2 linked regions of the Solidesulfovibrio magneticus RS-1 genome follow. The main gene of each other region encodes a partner of the protein of the gene in region 2 in a complex. Links are inferred from orthologs where the notes say so. Each region holds a gene or a part of one and is shown on either strand. Other genes may lie near its edges.

Evidence for each region.
Region 1: the proteins of carA (region 2) and carB are in contact, whole or in part, in a solved structure (PDB 1KEE), measured with the Escherichia coli proteins. The link is inferred for Solidesulfovibrio magneticus RS-1 from one-to-one orthologs.

What each region holds. Positions count from the first base shown.
Region 1 is NC_012796.1:2,487,192-2,496,368, forward strand. What follows is about bases 3,825-7,563. They hold carB (carbamoyl-phosphate synthase large subunit), read right to left. Parts: upstream 7,262-7,563; coding sequence 4,025-7,261; downstream 3,825-4,024. Other genes in these bases: purF (amidophosphoribosyltransferase), read right to left, coding at 3,825-4,007; ileS (isoleucine--tRNA ligase), read left to right, coding at 7,543-7,563. In the rest of the region: DMR_RS10525 (FAD-dependent oxidoreductase), read right to left, coding at 1-464; DMR_RS10530 ((Fe-S)-binding protein), read right to left, coding at 466-1,794; DMR_RS10535 (hypothetical protein), read right to left, coding at 2,232-2,585; more of purF, read right to left, coding at 2,592-3,824; more of ileS, read left to right, coding at 7,564-9,177. UniProt on the Escherichia coli protein: Large subunit of the glutamine-dependent carbamoyl phosphate synthetase (CPSase).
Region 2 is NC_012796.1:2,284,347-2,292,556, forward strand. What follows is about bases 5,330-8,101. They hold carA (glutamine-hydrolyzing carbamoyl-phosphate synthase small subunit), read right to left. Parts: upstream 7,394-8,101; coding sequence 6,266-7,393; downstream 5,330-6,265. Other genes in these bases: DMR_RS09600 (tetratricopeptide repeat protein), read right to left, coding at 5,420-6,238; DMR_RS09610 (D-alanine--D-alanine ligase family protein), read right to left, coding at 7,502-8,101. Also shown: DMR_RS09575 (HprK-related kinase B), read left to right, coding at 1-959; DMR_RS09580 (GAK system CofD-like protein), read left to right, coding at 956-2,215; DMR_RS09585 (magnesium transporter CorA family protein), read left to right, coding at 2,303-3,238; DMR_RS09590 (bacteriohemerythrin), read right to left, coding at 3,461-3,868; DMR_RS09595 (L,D-transpeptidase family protein), read left to right, coding at 4,189-5,031; more of DMR_RS09610, read right to left, coding at 8,102-8,210. UniProt on the Escherichia coli protein: Small subunit of the glutamine-dependent carbamoyl phosphate synthetase (CPSase).

The sequences.
Region 1 (9,177 bases), 200 kb from region 2 along the record:
CTGCGCACGCTCCCAGCCACCAGCATGGTTTCGAGTTCGATGCTGGTGATGACGTCGGCGACCGGGCCATAGCCGAAAAAATCGAGTTCACCGGGGTGGTAGGGAACCAGACCCGTGGCCAGGATCAGGGAGGCGGCCCGCAGTTCCAGTGCCTCCGTTTCGCCGGCTTGCCGGACCGTGAGCACAAGGTCGCCGGGGCTGCCGGTTACGCCCAGCAGGCGGCAGCCGCCCAGCCGGCTGATGCGCGGCTGGGCGGCCACGGCCTGGGCCATGGCGTCCAGGGCCAGCCCGGCCGGTTGCCCGGTCTGGACCAGGGTGGCCAGATGCCTGGCCGCGCCGCCAAGCATCGGCCCGGCCTCGATAAGCAGGACCTCGCGTCCGGTCGTGGCCAGATCCAGGGCGGCGCGCAGGCCGGCCGGGCCGGCGCCGGCCACGGCCACAGGCAGGATGGCTTGGGGCTCCATGTCAAAAGCCTCCGTCGAGTTCGGCTTCGAAATGCTGGCGCTGCACCCGGAAGCGTTCGCTGGCCGCCTCGACTTCCGCTGCCGTCCAGGGGGTTTCAATCATGGTCTCGGCCACGAGCTGCCAGAGGTATTTGACCTCGTAGCGGCAGCGGCCGGGATAGAACCGGGGCAGGCGCTTTTGCAGCTGATCGCGGCAGTTGGCGCAGCCGACCACCACCACGTCGGCCCGGCAGGCTTCCAACTGCTCCACCTTGAACCGGCCGTGGGCGGCGGATTCCTTTTCAAAGGGCATGGGCCAATTGCCGCCGCCGGCCCCGCAGCAATAGTTGTTGGCCCGGTCCGGGGACATGGCGACAACGTTTTCGGCACCCACGCAGGCGGCCAGGATGGCCCGGGGTTCGTCGTAGTAGCCCTTGCCGAAATGGCGTTCCAATTCGCGGCCGTGTTTACAGGCGTCATGCCAGACATAGCTCCGGCCGGCGTTACGGGAGGGGTCGAGAACGAGGCGGCCCGAGGTGATGCGATCCAGGAGGTAGTCGTAGAAATAGACGGCGTCCACTTGCCTGGAAGGGTCTTCCAGGGCGCAGGTGGTCAGACCCAGGCGGCAGCCGTAGGAACCGCCGCCGCAGTCCGGGATAAACAGACGCGCCGCGCCGAGGTTGCGCATGAGGTCAAGCTTGCGCCGGGCCAGGACCAGGGAGACGTCGGCGTTGCCGGTGAAAAGCCCCCAGTCCTCGGCCTCCCAGTTGCGCGAGGGCACGGTCCAGTCCTCGCGGGCGTTGTAGAAGATGCGCCACCACCACTTGAGGTCGTCGAAGTCGCCAAAGACTTCCTTGGAATTGAGGAAGACGAGCAGTTCGGCGTTCTTCTTGTCCACAGGCACATAAAAGCCCGGGCATTCTTCCTCGGCCAGCTCGCCGCCGATGTCGGCCAGGGTGTCGAGGTAGTCTTCCAGGGGGATGGCCAGGGTGTTGCCGGTCTCCAGCACCGAGGCCACGCCCTTTTCCAAGGTTCCGGGCACGGAAGAACGCGGGGCCAGATCACGAAGCAGGGCAAAAACGGCCGGCAGGTCGATGCCCATGGGGCAGACATGGGAGCAGCGGCCGCAGGTGGTGCAGACCCAGGGAAAGGCCGAGGCGATGACTTCGGCCTCCCGGCCCATAGCCACCAGCCGTATGGCCGTGCGCGGATCGAAACCTTCCATGCCTGGCGTGCCGGGGATGGGACAACCGCTGGCGCAGGCCCCGCAGCCCAGGCAGGATCGGACGTCCAGGGCGCGCAGCCGGTCCTCGGGTTCCGGCAGGGCGGCGGCGAGATCGAGCAGTTCCATGGCGGTCTCCTGGCGCGGGCATCCAAGGGAAATGCGCCGCGGACGCAAGGCGGCATTGCCGGAAAAAACAACGGTTTCGTGAAGAAAGCGTTGTCCGAACAGCGAACAGGGAGCTTGCACCAGCCTTGTATGCCAGAGGTAACATGCAGGAAAATAAATTAAAATTGGCTTTTTTCCTGCCCGCCCGCCCAGACTGCCAAGAGCTTTGAATTTACGGAACAAAATGGGGGAAATAAAAAGTGGTTCCCGTCCAGCGGCAACGCCCGCCTTCTGCACCTCCTGACCGACAAAGAACCCAACCTTCGTCCCAACCCCTTTAAAACTTTCTCCATACGGGGGGTCTGGGGGCCTCAGGCCCCCAGCCGCCGGAGGCATCTTCATAAAAAAAAGCGCGCCGGTCGCCCGGCGCGCTTGCAATATTCGCTATCTCCAACAATCTACAACATGGCCTGCAACATGGCCATGGGCGTGGCCGAGGGGAGCTTGATGCGCCGGTCGGCCAGGGCCTTGTCGGCGATACGCGTGAGCCACTCCCGGGAGGTGGTCAGGCTTTGGAAGGTCAGCCAGCCGCGCCCGGTCTCGTCGGTGGCCAGGCCGTAGCCGGCCAGCTCCACCCGGATGGGTTCGCTCTCGCCCAGGGGCAAGACGTCCACGCGCACGGAGCGCTCGGCGCTTTTGATCTCCAGGGCCAGCACCTCGCCGTAGGGGGCGAGAAAAGGCTTGGCAGCCGAGAGCAAGAGCTTGGACAGAGACTTGTCCTTGGCCGAGGCCAGATCGATATTGAGGTTCATGGAGGACTACCAGGAAAGAGCCAGGGACACGTCGTCCAGGCAGGTTTTGAGTCCCTCGCCGCAGGGCGGGATGATGTAGTTGCCGTCGAAACAGGCCATGCAGTACGGCGGTTCCTGGCTGTTGCCGCGCACCGACTCCAAAAGGCCCTCGATGGAGAGGTAGTGCAGGGAGTCCAGGCCAATGAAACGGGCGATGTCGTCCACGGACTGGTGGGCGGCGATGAGTTCGCCCTTGGAGGAGAAGTCGATGCCGTAGAAGCACGGGTAGCGAATGGGCGGACAGGACACGCGCATGTGGATCTCGCGGGCGCCGAGTTCGCGCAGGCGTTTGACCCGGGTGCGGATGGTGGTGCCGCGCACGATGGAATCCTCGACGATGAGGATGCGCTTGCCCTTGATCATGCTCTTGACCGGATTGAGCTTCACCCGGACGCTGAAGTCGCGCATGTCCTGGGAGGGCTGGATGAAGGTGCGGCCCACGTAGTGGTTGCGCACCATGCTCATCTCAAAGGGCAGGCCTGAGGCCTGGGAATAGCCGATGGCGGCGTAGAAACCGGAGTCGGGGAACGGCATGACGTAATCGGCGTCCACCGGCGCTTCATGGGCCAGGGTGCAGCCCATCTGCTTGCGGCGTTCGTAGACCACCTCGCCGAAGACCTCGGAGTCGGGCCGGGCGAAGTAGATGAGTTCGAACACGCACTGGCGCACCGGCTGGGGATCGCAGATGCGATACGACTGGAGCCGGCGGTCCTGGATGACGAGCATCTCGCCCGGGGCCACCGAGCGGATGGCCTCGGCCTCCATGAGGTCGAAGGCGCAGGTCTCGGAGGCCAACACGTAGGCGTCGCCCATGCGGCCGAGCATGAGCGGCCGGATGCCGTGGGGATCGCGCACGGCGATGATCTTGTCGTTGCACAAAAGGAGCAAGGAATAGGAACCCTTGACCTTGTTGCAGGCCTTGATGACGGCTTCTTCCAGGGAACAGCCGTTTAAGTACTTGGCAATGAGGTGGACAATGACCTCGGAGTCGATGGTGGTCTGGAAGATGGAATCGCTGGCTTCCAGTTCCTCGCGCAGCTCCATGGTGTTGACCAGGTTGCCGTTGTGGGCGATGGCGAGGTTGTAGTTGCCAAAGCGCACCAGAAAGGGCTGGCAGTTGCGCAAAAGCGACGCGCCCGTGGTGGAATAGCGGATATGCCCCACCGCCACCGAGCCCTTGAGTTCCTTGCCCAGGTGGCGTTCGCTGAACACGTCGGCGACCAGGCCCATGCCGCGTTGTTCGCGGATGCGCGTGCCGTCCCAGGTGACGATGCCGGCGGACTCCTGCCCGCGATGTTGCAGGGCGTAGAGGCCGAAGTAGGTCATCCGCGCGGCCTCGGGGTGGCCGTAGATGCCGAACAGTCCGCAATATTCCTTTTTCATGACGCGCCACCCGGGGCCTAGTTGGCCCCGTAGTACTCCTGCAAGCTTTTCACGGTGAGTCCGGCTCCGCGCAGTTCGCGGATGGCCTGGGCCATGGCCCGGGCTCCGGCGGCGGTGGTGGTGTACGGGATGCCGTACAAAAGCGCCGTCTGCCGGATGGACATGGAATCGCGCACGGTGCGCTTGTCGGACACGAGGTTGACCACCAGATCGACCTCGCGGTTTTTCATGTGGTCAACAATATTGGGCCGGCCTTCGAAGACCTTGAGCACCGGGGTCACGGCAATGCCCTTCCCTTGGAGATAGGCGGCCGTGCCCTTGGTGGCCAGGATCTTGAAACCCAGCTCGCCGAGGATCTGGGCCGCAGGCAGCACCTCGTCCTTGGCGTTGTCGGCGATGGACAGAAACACGGTCCCCTGCTGGGGCAGCACCTGGCCGGCCCCGAGCTGGCTTTTCATGAAGGCCAGTCCCACGCACTCGTCCACACCCATGACTTCGCCGGTGGAGCGCATTTCCGGTCCGAGCAGGACGTCCACGCCCGGGAAGCGGTTGAACGGGAAGACCGATTCCTTGACCGCGTAGTAGCCGGACTTGCGCTCGGCCCAGGGATTGAGATCCTTCAGCTTCTGGCCCATGATGACCTTGGTGGCCAGCTTGGCCAGGGGCACTCCCGTGGCCTTGGACACAAAGGGCGAGGTGCGCGAGGCCCGGGGATTGACTTCGAGGATGTAGATGTCGCCGTCTTTCACCGCGAACTGGATGTTCATGAGGCCCACGACACCGAGTTCCTCGGCCAGGGCCACGGTCTGGCGTTCGATTTCCTTGATCAGCGCCGGATCAAGGCTGTGGGGCGGCAGCACGCAGGCCGAGTCGCCGGAATGGATGCCGGCTTCCTCGATGTGCTCCATGACGCCGGCCACGTAGGTGTCGGTGCCGTCGGACACGGCGTCCACGTCCACCTCGGTGGCGTTGACCAGGAACTTGTCGATGAGGATCGGGTGCTTACCCGAGGCGACCACGGCGACCTTGAAGTAGTTCTCGAGGTCCGCCCGGTCGTAGACGATCTCCATGGCCCGGCCGCCCAGCACGTAGGACGGGCGCACCACCACGGGATAGCCGATCTTGTCGGCGATGGTCGCGGCGTCTTCCACGGTAAACGCCGTGCCGTTGGCCGGCTGACGCAGGCCAAGCTTTTGGAGCAGCGTCTGGAAGCGTTCGCGGTTCTCGGCCCGGTCGATGCTGTCGGGCGAGGTGCCCAGGATGCGCACGCCGGCGTTTAAAAGCGGCACGGCCAGATTGAGCGGCGTCTGGCCGCCGAACTGGACGATGACGCCCTCGGGCTTTTCGACTTCCAGGATGTTGAGCACGTCCTCGAAGGTCAGCGGCTCGAAATACAGCCGGTCGGAGGTGTCGTAGTCGGTGGAGACGGTTTCGGGGTTGGAGTTGACCATGATCGACTCCACGCCCATCTCGCGCAGCGCATACGAGGCGTGGCAGCAGCAATAGTCGAACTCGATGCCCTGGCCGATGCGGTTGGGGCCGCCGCCGAGGATGACGACCTTGCGGGCGGCCTTGGGGGCCACTTCCTTGCCGGTTTCGTATGTCGAATAGTAATACGGCGTGTAAGCCTCAAACTCGGCGGCGCAGGTGTCGACAAGGTAGTACGTGGGGGTGATGCTCATGTCCTTGCGCAGCTTGCGGGCATCGAGGCTCGACGGCAGGCCCAGGATCGTGGCGAGTTGGGGATCGGAGAAGCCGTTTTTCTTGGCGTCGGCGATAAGCTCGCGGCAGTCGGCGTTGGCCGGGGAAATCTTGTCCTTGGGGAAGGCGGCGATGCGCGCTTCCATGTCGACAATTTCCTTGAACTGGCGCAAGTACCAGGGGTCGATCCAGGTGGCCTCGAAAATGTCTTCCAGGGAGACGCCGCAGCGCATAGCTTCGCGCACCTGGAACATCCGCCGGGAATTGGGCCGGCGAAGGGCGGCCAGCAAGGTGTCCCGGTCGGCCTCGCAGACGTCGTTTATGGCCGAAAAGCCGGTGGCCCCGATCTCCAGGGAGCGCAGGCCCTTTTGCATGGCTTCCTTGAAGTTGCGGCCGATGCTCATGGCTTCGCCCACGCTCTTCATGGCCGTGGTCAGGTAGTCTTCCGAGCCCGGGAACTTCTCAAAGGTGAAGCGCGGGATCTTGACCACGCAATAGTCGATGGTAGGCTCGAAGGACGCCATGGTCTCGCGGGTGATGTCGTTGGGGATCTCGTCGAGGGTGTACCCCACGGCCAGCTTGGCCGCGATCTTGGCGATGGGAAAGCCGGTCGCCTTGGAAGCCAGGGCCGAGGAGCGCGACACACGGGGGTTCATCTCGATGATGACCATTTCGCCATCGGCCGGATTGACCGCGAATTGGACGTTGGACCCGCCGGTTTCCACGCCGATCTCGCGCATGATGGCGATGGCGGCGTTGCGCATCTGCTGGTATTCGTCGTCGGTGAGGGTCTGGGCCGGGGCCACGGTGATGGAATCGCCGGTGTGCACGCCCATGGGGTCGATATTTTCAATGGAACAGATGATGACGCAGTTGTCCGCCTTGTCGCGCATCACCTCAAGCTCGAATTCCTTCCAGCCGATAATCGAGCGCTCCAGCATGATTTCGCTTTTCATGCTGGCGGCCAGGCCGACCGAGGCAATCTTCTCCAGGTCTTCCTGGTTGTAGGCCACGCCGCCGCCGGTGCCGCCCAGGGTATAGGCCGGACGCACGATGATGGGGAAGGGAATGCGCTTGCCCCACTCCTTGACGTCCTCCATAGTGTGGCAGATGCCGCTTTGCGGAATCTTCAGCCCGATGTTGTCCATGGCGATGCGGAACAGTTCCCGCGATTCGGCCTTTTTGATGACGTCCAGGGACGCGCCGAGCAGGTCCACGCCGTATTCGTCCAACACGCCGGACTCGGCCAGGGCCACGGCCGTGTTGAGGCCGGTCTGGCCGCCCAGGGTCGGCAGCAGCGCGTCGGGGCGTTCCCGGGCGATGATGCGGGCGACGGTGCCGGGTTCGATGGGCTCGATGTAGGTGCGGTCGGCCAATCCCGGGTCCGTCATGATGGTGGCGGGGTTGGAATTGACGAGCACCACTTCATAGCCCTCTTCTTTAAGGGCTTTGGCGGCCTGGGAACCCGAATAGTCGAACTCGCAGGCCTGTCCGATGACAATGGGCCCGGAGCCGATGATCATGATTTTTTTTATGTCCGTCCGTTTGGGCATGGCGTGGGGTGGTTTTTTAGAGGGTGAAACGACAAATGCGGAACCGGCAAGGGATAAGCCAGTTCGCTTGATCGCGCAAGGCCTTTGCGCCCATGGCCCGCCGCCGGCTGACGCCCGGGTCTGGCGCGCCTTGGCAAGGAGCCGGGGGTGACGGAATTGTTGCATGTTGGCGGCCGCCCGCCGGGACCGGCCGCCCTTCCTTGACTTCCGCTCTGCCTTGATTAAAAAAGCCTGTTTCTCCGGCGTCGCGCCGAAGCTGGAATCAAGCGCAAGGACCCGTCATGACCACCGATTATAAAAAGACTCTGCGGCTTCCCCAGACCTCCTTTCCCATGAAGGCCAACCTCAGGGAGAAGGAGCCGGAAACCCTGAAATATTGGGCCGACAACAGCATTTACCAAGCCATGCTCGCGGCCCGGGAAAACGCCCCCCGCTACATACTCCACGACGGCCCGCCCTATGCCAACGGCCACCTGCACATGGGCCACGCCCTCAACAAGATTTTAAAGGACATCATCGTCAAGTCGCGCCATCTGGCCGGCTTTCAAGCCCCCTACGTGCCCGGCTGGGACTGCCACGGCCTGCCCATCGAGCACAAGGTGTCCCAGGAACTCAAGGCCAAGGGCAAGGAAAACCTGCCCGCCGTCACCGTGCGCCGCCTGTGCCGGGATTACGCCACGAAATTCGTGGACATCCAGCGCAAGGAATTCAAGCGCCTGGGCGTTTTCGGCGACTGGGACGATCCTTATCTGACCATGCGTCCCTCTTATGAGGCGGCAACGGCCTTGGCCTTGTGCGATTTTGTGGAGAACGGCTCGGTTTATCGTGGCAAGAAGCCCATCCATTGGTGCCTGTCCTGCCAGACCGCCCTGGCCGAAGCCGAGGTGGAATACGCCGACGAGGTTTCGCCCTCGGTCTATGTCCGTTTCCCCCTGACCGATCCCAAGATCAAGGACGTCTTCCCCATGGCCGATCCGGGGAAGGCCTACGCCGTCATCTGGACCACCACGCCCTGGACCCTGCCGGACAACATGGCCGTGGCGCTGCATCCCGAATTCACCTACGCCCTAGTGGCCGCAGGCGAAGGCCAGTACGTCCTGGCCCTGGAGCTTCTCGACGCCGTGCGCGAATTGTTCGGCTGGACCGAGGCCACCGTCCTGGCCGAAGCCCCGGGCGCGGCCCTGGAAGGTTTGGCCGCCCGCCATCCCTTCTACGACCGGCCGTCCCCCATCGTCACCGCCGACTACGTCACCCTGGACGCCGGCACGGGCCTGGTCCACACCGCCCCGGGCCACGGCCGCGAGGACTACGACACGGGCCTGCGCAACGGCCTGGACATCCTCTCGCCCCTGGACGACGCCGGCCGGTTCCTGGACGTGGTCCCCTACTTCGCCGGACTGACCGTCTGGGAGGCCAATCCCAAGGTCATCGAGAAGCTGACCGAGGTCGGCCATCTGCTGGCTTCCAAGAAGCTCAAGCACTCCTACCCCCACTGCTGGCGCTGCAAGGAGCCGGTCATCTTCCGGGCTACCACCCAGTGGTTTATTGCCATGGAAGCCGGCGAACTGCGTCAAAAGGCCCTGTCCGCCATCGAAAACGACGTGGAGTGGATTCCGGCCTGGGGCAAGGAACGCATCCACAACATGATCGCTTTTCGCCCCGACTGGTGCATCTCGCGCCAGCGCAACTGGGGCGTGCCCATCCTGGCCCTTATCTGCGAATCCTGCGACGCTGCCTACAACGACGCCGACTGGATGCGCTCGGTGGCCACGAAATTCGCCGACCACGAGCGGGGCTGCGACTACTGGTTCGAGGCGGCCCTTGACGTCATCGTGCCGGCCGGGCTGACCTGCCCCCAATGCGGCGGGACCCACTGGCGCAAGGAGACCGACATCCTCGATGTCTGGTTCGACTCG
Region 2 (8,210 bases):
ACAGTTTGCCCCTGGCCCAAGCCCTGAGCCGCCATTTCGCCGCCTTTCCGGGCGACGGCGGCCAGCCCGATCTGGTTGTCAAGGCCGTGGACGGCCCCAGCCCAGAGCTTGACCTGACCTTTGTCCCCCACGAGTCCGAGGGCGGCAAGGAAGAGTATGCCGATCTGCCCGACGGCCGCCTGGTGCGCAAGCGCCGTACCGGGCTGCTGCTCGTCTTCGGTGCGGCCGGCAACTGGATTTTCGGCCCCTGTGCCGCCTGGCCCCAGCAAGTGATCAACGCCGTCAACGCCCGGCTGGCCGATCGGGAACTGGCCCGGGGCGCGGCGCTGCTCCATGCCGCCGCCGTGGCTCGGGGAGAGGCCGCCCTGGCCCTGGCCGGGCTGGCCGGCGCGGGCAAGACCACCCTGGCTTTGGAACTGGTGCGGCGCGGCGCGGATTTCGTCACCAACGACCGCTTGTTCGTTACCTCCGAACCCAACGGCTTCGGGTGTTGCGGCGTAGCCCGGCCGCCCCGGGTCAACCCCGGAACGATCCTGGGCAACGACCGCCTGCATGGGCTTCTTGACCCGGCCGAGCGGGCCGCTTATGCCGCCTTGCCGCCTGATGCGCTATGGGGGCTTGAATCCAAACATGACGCCCCCATTGAGACGTGTTTCGGGCCGGGGCGGGTGCGCCTTCGGGCCGGGCTTCACGCCCTGATCGTGCTGTGCTGGAAACGCGGCGGCGGCCCCGTGGACGCGCGCTGGACCACGTTGGCAGCCGCGCCCGAACTGGTCCCGGCCATCACCAAGGACCTAGGCGTGCTGTTTCTGGCCGGTCCGCGCCCGGCCGATCCGGCCGCCTATCTCGCCGCCCTGGGAGAACTGCCGGTGCTGGCGCTCTTAGGCGGCACGGACGTTTCCCACGCGGCCCAGTTGTGCCAGGACATCCTCTGGCGCGCCGACGAAGGTCGGCCATGACGACATTGCCTGTACCGAGCCTCGACGCTATTGAAGGAACCGACGTGCCAGACGCCAAGCCATCGCCCCGGGCGCGCATCGCCCGCACCGTGCGCCTGCCCGATCCGTCCCGGGCGGCGCTTTTCCGCCGCGCTCCGGAACTGGGACCGCGCGTGCTCTTTTTCAGCGGCGGCACGGCGCTTCGCGACCTCAGTACCACGCTGATTGAATACACCGCCAATTCCATCCACTTGATCACGCCCTTTGATTCCGGCGGTTCCTCGGCCGTGCTGCGCAAGGCCTTCGGGATGCCGGCCGTGGGCGATCTGCGAAACCGCATCATGGCCCTGGCCGACCGCAGCATCACCGGCAATCCGGCCGTGTTCGAGCTTTTTGCCCACCGCCTGCCCAAGGACGCGCCCCAGGACGAACTGGCGGCTAAGCTCGTACGGATCATGAACGGCGAAGACCCGCTCATCCGCCGGGTGCCCGATCCCCTGCGCAAGATCATCCGCACCCATCTGCGCTTTTTCAACGAACGCCGTCCCAAGGATTTCGACCTGCGCGGGGCCAGCATCGGCAACTGCATCCTGGCCGGCGGCTATTTCAACTACAACCGGATGCTCGACCCGGTCATCTACCTCTTTATGCAGCTGGTCGAGGCCCGGGGCGTGGTGCGGCCCATCGTCAACGCCGACCTGCACCTGGCCTGCCGCCTGGCCGACGGTCGGGTGCTCATTGGTCAGCACAACATGACCGGCAAGGAAGCCGCGCCCATCGACGCGCCCATCGAGTCCCTGTGGCTGACCGCCAGCCTCGACGACCCGACCCCGGCCAGCGTGCGCATCCGCGACAAGACCGACAAGCTCATCCGTCAGGCCGAGGTCATCTGCTTTCCCTACGGCAGCTTCTATTCGAGCCTCATGGCCAACCTGCTCCCCCAGGGCGTGGGCGACGCCGTGGCCGCCGCCGATTGTCCCAAGGTCTACATCCCCAATCTCGGGCACGATCCCGAACAGCAGGGCCTGACCGTGGCCGACCAGACGCGCCGGCTCCTGGACGCCCTGGAAGCCGGCTGCGCCAAGGCCTGCCGCCGCGAGGACCTGCTGCGCTTCGTCTTCGTGGACAGCCGGGGAGGGCGCTACGACGGCGGCCTGGACATCCCGGCCATCCGCCGCCTGGGCGTGGAAGTGGTGGACGTGCCGCTGGCCCGGTCCGACGATTCCGGCCAGGCCGACAGCCGCAAGGTGGCCGAGCTGCTCGTTTCCCTGGCCTGATCCCAAAGCTTCCGCAGTGTGGCGGAGCGCATTCCCATGGACGATGCCGCCCCTGTCCCTGTTTCTTGATTCCAAGGAGTCCGCATCATGATGCAGTGTTTCATCGGCGAGGCCGGCAAGCCGCAGATCGTCGACAGCGTGACGCGGAAATGCTGGATTCACATGGTCGATCCGAGCGAGGACGAGATCCAGTACATCGTCCGGGAACTCGGCGTGCCGCTGGATTTCCTGACCGATCCCCTGGACGTGGACGAACGGTCGCGCATTGAGCAGGAGGACGGCGTGCTGCTGCTGGTGCTGCGCGTGCCGGTGCGCCACGACGAGACCTCGGGCGGCGTGCCCTTCGCCACCGTTGCCCAGGGCGTCATCGTCGCCGGGGATCATGTGGTGACGGTGTCCAAGGTGGAAAACGAGCTGACGCGCCATTTCGTCGATGGCCTGGCCAAGCAGTGCACCCCGGAGCGGCCCGGCCGGTTCGTCATTCAGCTCTTGCAGCGAAACGCGCTGCAGTTCCTGGCCGATCTGCGGGAGATCAACCGCCTGACCAATCTCATCGAGCAGGAGTTGCACAAGTCCTCGCGAAACGAGGAGCTCATTGGCCTCGTCAACATCGAAAAAAGCCTCGTCTACTTCATCACCTCGCTGCAATCCAACAACCTCATTATGAAGACGCTCTTGCGACGAAAAATCATCGCCCTGGACGAGGACGAGCGGGACCTGCTCGAAGACGCGCTCATTGAAAACAAGCAGGCCATCAGCATGACCAAGATCTACACCGATATTTTAAGCGGCCTCATGGACGCTTTTGCTTCCATCGTTTCCAATAATTTGAACGTCACCATGAAGTTTTTGACCTGCTTCACCATCATTCTCATGATCCCCAACATCCTGGCCGGCCTGTTTGGCATGAACGTCAAGCTGCCGCTGCAGGACGAACCTCAGGCCTTTGTCTACATCGTCCTGGCCTCGTTGGCCTTTGCTTTTGCTCTGAGCGCGGTTTTCGTCAAGAAACGCTGGTTCTGACGCGCCCCTTTACCGGACGAAACACGGCCCCGGTTCGCGGCAGCGAACCGGGGCCGTGTTATTGTGAACAGACTGCGGCTGCTTCGGCCTTGATCGACGGCTTCTTGCCTTCTGCGCCGAGCAGAGCGTCAATCTGCGCCCGTCCCCTTGAACCCCCTTCTTTCATTGCAGGGGTCCGGGGGGATCATCCCCCCGGCCGCCGGAGGCATTTCTTCCCTCCCGCTACCCGGACATGGCCTGAACGCGCACGAATTCGCCAAGCGCCTTGTCTTCCTGGGTGATGTGGCTGATGAACCACTCCTTGAGAAAGACCAGGATGTCGGCCAGCATTTGTTCGCTGACCACGCCGAATTCCTTTTCGATCTCGAAAAAGATGACATGGTTGGCGAAGAGTTCATGCTGCTGGCGGTGGGCGTCGAGTTCGGGGTAGCCAAGATCAAGCATGAGTTCGGTTTCGAGGTCGAAGTGGTCGTGGAGATAGGCGCGCAAAAAGGCCAGGGCCTTGGCGGCGTCGGCTTCCTCGGCCTGTCCCTGTCTGGCGGCCAGATCATTGATGAGGCGGATGATGGCTTGGTGCTGTTCGTCGATTTCCGTCACGCCCACGGCCAAAGATTCGTCCCATGCGATCATGTGTTTTCTCCAAAGCCTGGGGCCAATGGGGCGCGGCCGGCCCCGGTCTGACCCGGACGGGGTGATGTGAATCAGGGTACGGCAAAAAACCCCGATTCTTTCAGCTTTGCGCCCGTTGCGTGCGGGGCTTTTGCGGGGGATTGCGCCAACATATTCAACTGTCTATGCACCATGCCATAGCCAGGGAACATGTCAAGACGACGCGAATCACCAGAACGTGGATTCGCCCAACGACATTTTCCGAAATGCTTCCCATAAAGCCTTACGGTGAGTTAGACTCAGCGTGTCATGCCGTTTTGACCTCTTACTTGGAGATGGCCATGGTTCGCTCGTTTAGGCTTTTGCTGCTCGGTCTCCTGTTGCTCGTTTGTCTGCCTGCCTGCCGCACGGCCGGCCCCACAACCCCGGCGGCCGCCGGGCGCAGCGGCCAAGCTGCGACCATCCAGGCAGGTAAATCGCCCCTGGACGGCTCCCGCCAACTCGTGCTGGTGGTGACCGAAAGCTTTGACGACAATCAAGCCCGTATGCGCCGCTTCGAACGCTCGGGGCCTGGCTCTTGGCGGCCGGTGGGCGACGACGTGGCCGTTACTCTCGGCAAAAACGGCCTGGCCTGGGGCCGGGGGGTGCACGGGCAAACGCCTCTTGGGCCGGGACCGGTCAAGGTGGAGGGCGACGGCCGTTCGCCGGCCGGTGTGTTTGCCTTTGGTACGGCCTTCGCCTACCGCCCCGAAGACCTGTGGCAGCCGGCCAAGATGCCCATGCACCGGGTCACCGACCAGACGGTGTGCGTGGAGAGCATAAGTTCCCGCTGGTACAATCGTATTGTGGACGAAAACACCGTCCCGGCCGTGGATTGGTCCTCGCCCGACCGGATGCTGCGCCCCGACGGCCTGTACCGCTACGGCCTCATGGTGGACCACAATGCGCCGGACACCAAGCCCGGAGCCGGTTCGTGCATTTTCTTCCATCTGTGGCGGCGGCCCGGCGCGCCGACGGTCGGCTGCACGGCCATGAACGAAGCGGCCATGCTGGCCGTGCTGGCCTGGCTGGACGCCTCCAAAAAACCCATTGTCGTGCAACTGCCCCGGACCGAACTGGAACGCCTGGCCCCGAGCTGGGGCGCGTCCGAACTCGTCGTCCTGCGTCTTACGCCCAGGGAATAGCCTGGAAACAAAAAGAAAATTGCTCCGGCAGCCGAGGGGATGATCCCCCCGGCCCCCTGCAATTGGAACAATGCTTCAAAGGGGGGCGGCGTGGATGCGCTCTCTGCCGGCTGGGAAGGTAAAGTAGTCGAGGTTGGCGCTCAAGGCCGGCGGCCGAGAGGCTAAGGCCACCGACACCAAAACGGCAACGGGGGAAGATGGGTTGTGCAGCCTGGGAAAAGCGGCTGCAGCCGAGGCGGTGCTCCCACCTCAGCCAATGGCTCCAGTTAGCGCCCCGACCAAGGTCGTCGCTTTGGTGTGAAAAGACGGCGCGCCGTTTGACGGTGCGCCGTCTTGTCGTTTTGCAAGCCAAAGGAGGGTGGCCGGGCAGATGCCCAGGCTCGCCGGTTCAGGCGGTTTCGGGCTCCTTGCCTTGCTTCTTGAGGGCATAGTTGAGGAGTTTTCTGGCCTCGACGAATTCCGGCGACAGGCGCAGGGCCAGACGTGACGATTTTTCGGCCTTGTCCCAGCGTTCCCAGTCGACATAGAGCCGGCCCAGGTTGAAATAGAGGTTGGGGTCGGACTTGGCGAACTCCGCCGCCCGCATGAAATAGCGTTCAGCGATGTCGTACTTGCGTAGCTTGCGAAGGACAATGGCGATGCGGTTGTAGTGATGGATCTGGTCGGGCGAAAGCTCGATGGCTTCGTCGAGGTAGGAAAACGCTTCTTCGTAGAGTTCGCCGCCGATGAAAAGCTCAGCGATGCGGGCGCGCAGATCGGCGTCATGGGGATGTTCCCGGGCGAGCTTTTCCAGCAGCGCCTTGGCCTCGTCGATGCGCTTTTCCTCGATAAGGAGCTTGCCTTGGGCCAGACCCTCGGCAATGCGCTGTTCCTTGTCGGCGATAATGTCCTTGGCCGCTTCCACAGCCGTGGCTTGCAGTTCGCCAAGGACATTGAAGAGCTGGTCTGCCAGCTCTTTTTCCGCGCCGGGCTTGTAATCGAGGATGAGGGGATAGATGGTGCGCAGATTCCTGTCGCCGTTAAGGTGCAGGACCGCGTCGGTGATAAGCTTGGAAAACTCTTCTTTTTCCGAACGGATAAGCGGCGTTCGCATGACCGCCGCGATGGCTTCGTACAAGGCCGAGACGGCCGGCAGGGGCTTGGCCTGCTTGAGGAACGTCCCGACCTTGTTGATCTGGGCCCGAGCTTTGGTCAGTTCACCTGACATGCTACCCCGGCGCTGTGGCGCCCGTGCTTATTTGCCCGTTTCCTTGCGCACCAGATTGCGGAAGCGGCTGAAGAAATACCGGCTGTCATGGGGACCCGGCGCCGCCTCAGGGTGGTACTGAATGGCGATGACGGGTTTCTTCTTGTGGGCAAAGCCCTCAAGGGTGTTGTCGTTTAAATTGACGTGAGTCAACTCTACGTCGGACAGGCTCTCGATGTCCACGCAAAAACCGTGGTTTTGCGAGGATATCTCGATACGGCCGGTCTGGAGATCCTTGACCGGATGGTTAAGCCCGTGGTGGCCAAACTTGAGCTTGAAGGTGCGCCCGCCAAGGGCCAGACCCAGGAGCTGATGGCCCAGGCAGATGCCGGCCAGGGGGTATTCGTTGACCAGAAGCGACGTGGTATGGACCAGATCGGTCAGGGCCGCCGGGTCGCCCGGGCCGGGGGAGAGAAAGACCGCGTCGGGGCCGAGCTTGCGCACCTGTTCGGCCGTGGTGGTGTAGGGCACCACCAGCATGTCGAAGCCCTGGGCGGTCAGAAGCCGCAGGATGTTCCACTTGATGCCCATGTCGAAGACCACCAGCCTGGGGCCGGTTCCGGGCCAGGCGTAGGTCCCGTCCACGATCTTGGCCGGCTCCATGGCCGTGCCGGACCAGGTGAACGGCGCGTCGCAGCAGACCCGGTCGGCCAGGCCCAGGCCTTCCATGGACGGCAGGCCCTTGGCCAGCCCGACCACGCGTTGGGGATCGGACACGTCGGTGGAAATGTAGCCCCGCATGGCTCCATGCAGGCGCAGGTGACGGGTCAGCGCCCGGGTGTCGATGCCTTCGATGCCCGTGATACCCTGGCTGGTCAGGTATTCGGGCAGGGTCATGGTGGAGCGCCAGTTGGAGGGCTCCTTGCAGCATTCCTTGACGATGAAGCCGGCCACGCGGATGTGGGCCGATTCGATGTCCTCGGGGTTGATGCCGTAGTTGCCGACGTGGGGATAGGTCATGCACACCATCTGCCCGGTGTAGGACGGATCGGTGAGGACTTCCTGGTAGCCGGTCATGCCGGTGTTGAAGATGACTTCGCCGCCGGCGCTGCCCTCGCCGGTAAAAGTGTGGCCGTGGAAAAGGGTGCCGTCTTCGAGGGCCAAAATGGCTTTCATGCGTGTCTCCGGACGTGTTCGCTAAGGACCGCAACTTGCGGCCGGCGGCAGGGTATATCGGAAAGGGGCCGGCGTAAAGGGCCGGGCATCCCCGGGTGCAGCGCTCACTTAAGGCCTCTTGGCTTGCTGCGCAAGGCCAAGTTCGATCAGGCGCGCGATAAGATCGGCGAAGCTCAGGCCCGCCGTTGCCGCCGCGCGCGGCAAAAGGCTCGTCGGCGTCATGCCGGGCAGGGTGTTGACCTCCAGGAGCCTCAGGCCCTCCGGGGCCAGGATGAAATCCGCCCGGCTGTAGCCGCAAAGCCCGAGAACCCGGTGGGCGGCCAGACTCAGGCGCGAAAGTTCTTCGGTCACGGCTGGTTCCACTGGGGCCGGGCAGATCTCGTCGGCCGCGTCCGGCTCGTACTTGCTGGCGTAATCAAAAAACTCCCCGGCCTTGGGCCGGATGAGTATGGGCGGCAAGGCTTCGTCGCCCAGGACGGCGCAGGTGAGTTCCGGACCGGAAAGCCCTTCCTCAATCAGCGCGTCGTCGCCGTGGGCAAAGACTTTTTCCAGGGCGGCCGGCAGCTCCTCGGCCCGGCGCACCAGGGTCATGTGGATACTCGATCCGCCGAGGTTGGGCTTGACGAACCAGGGCAGGGGGAAATCCGGGCGCGCGCTCGTGCCGGCGTCGCGGGGCACGAACGTCCAGCGCGGCGTGGGCAGGCAGGCCTCGAGGAAAAGCTGCTTGGAGGCGGCCTTGTTCAGCGCAAGAAACGAACCGGCCGGGCCGCTGCCCTGATAGGGCACGCCGGCGGCGTCCAGAAGCGCCTGGGGCAGT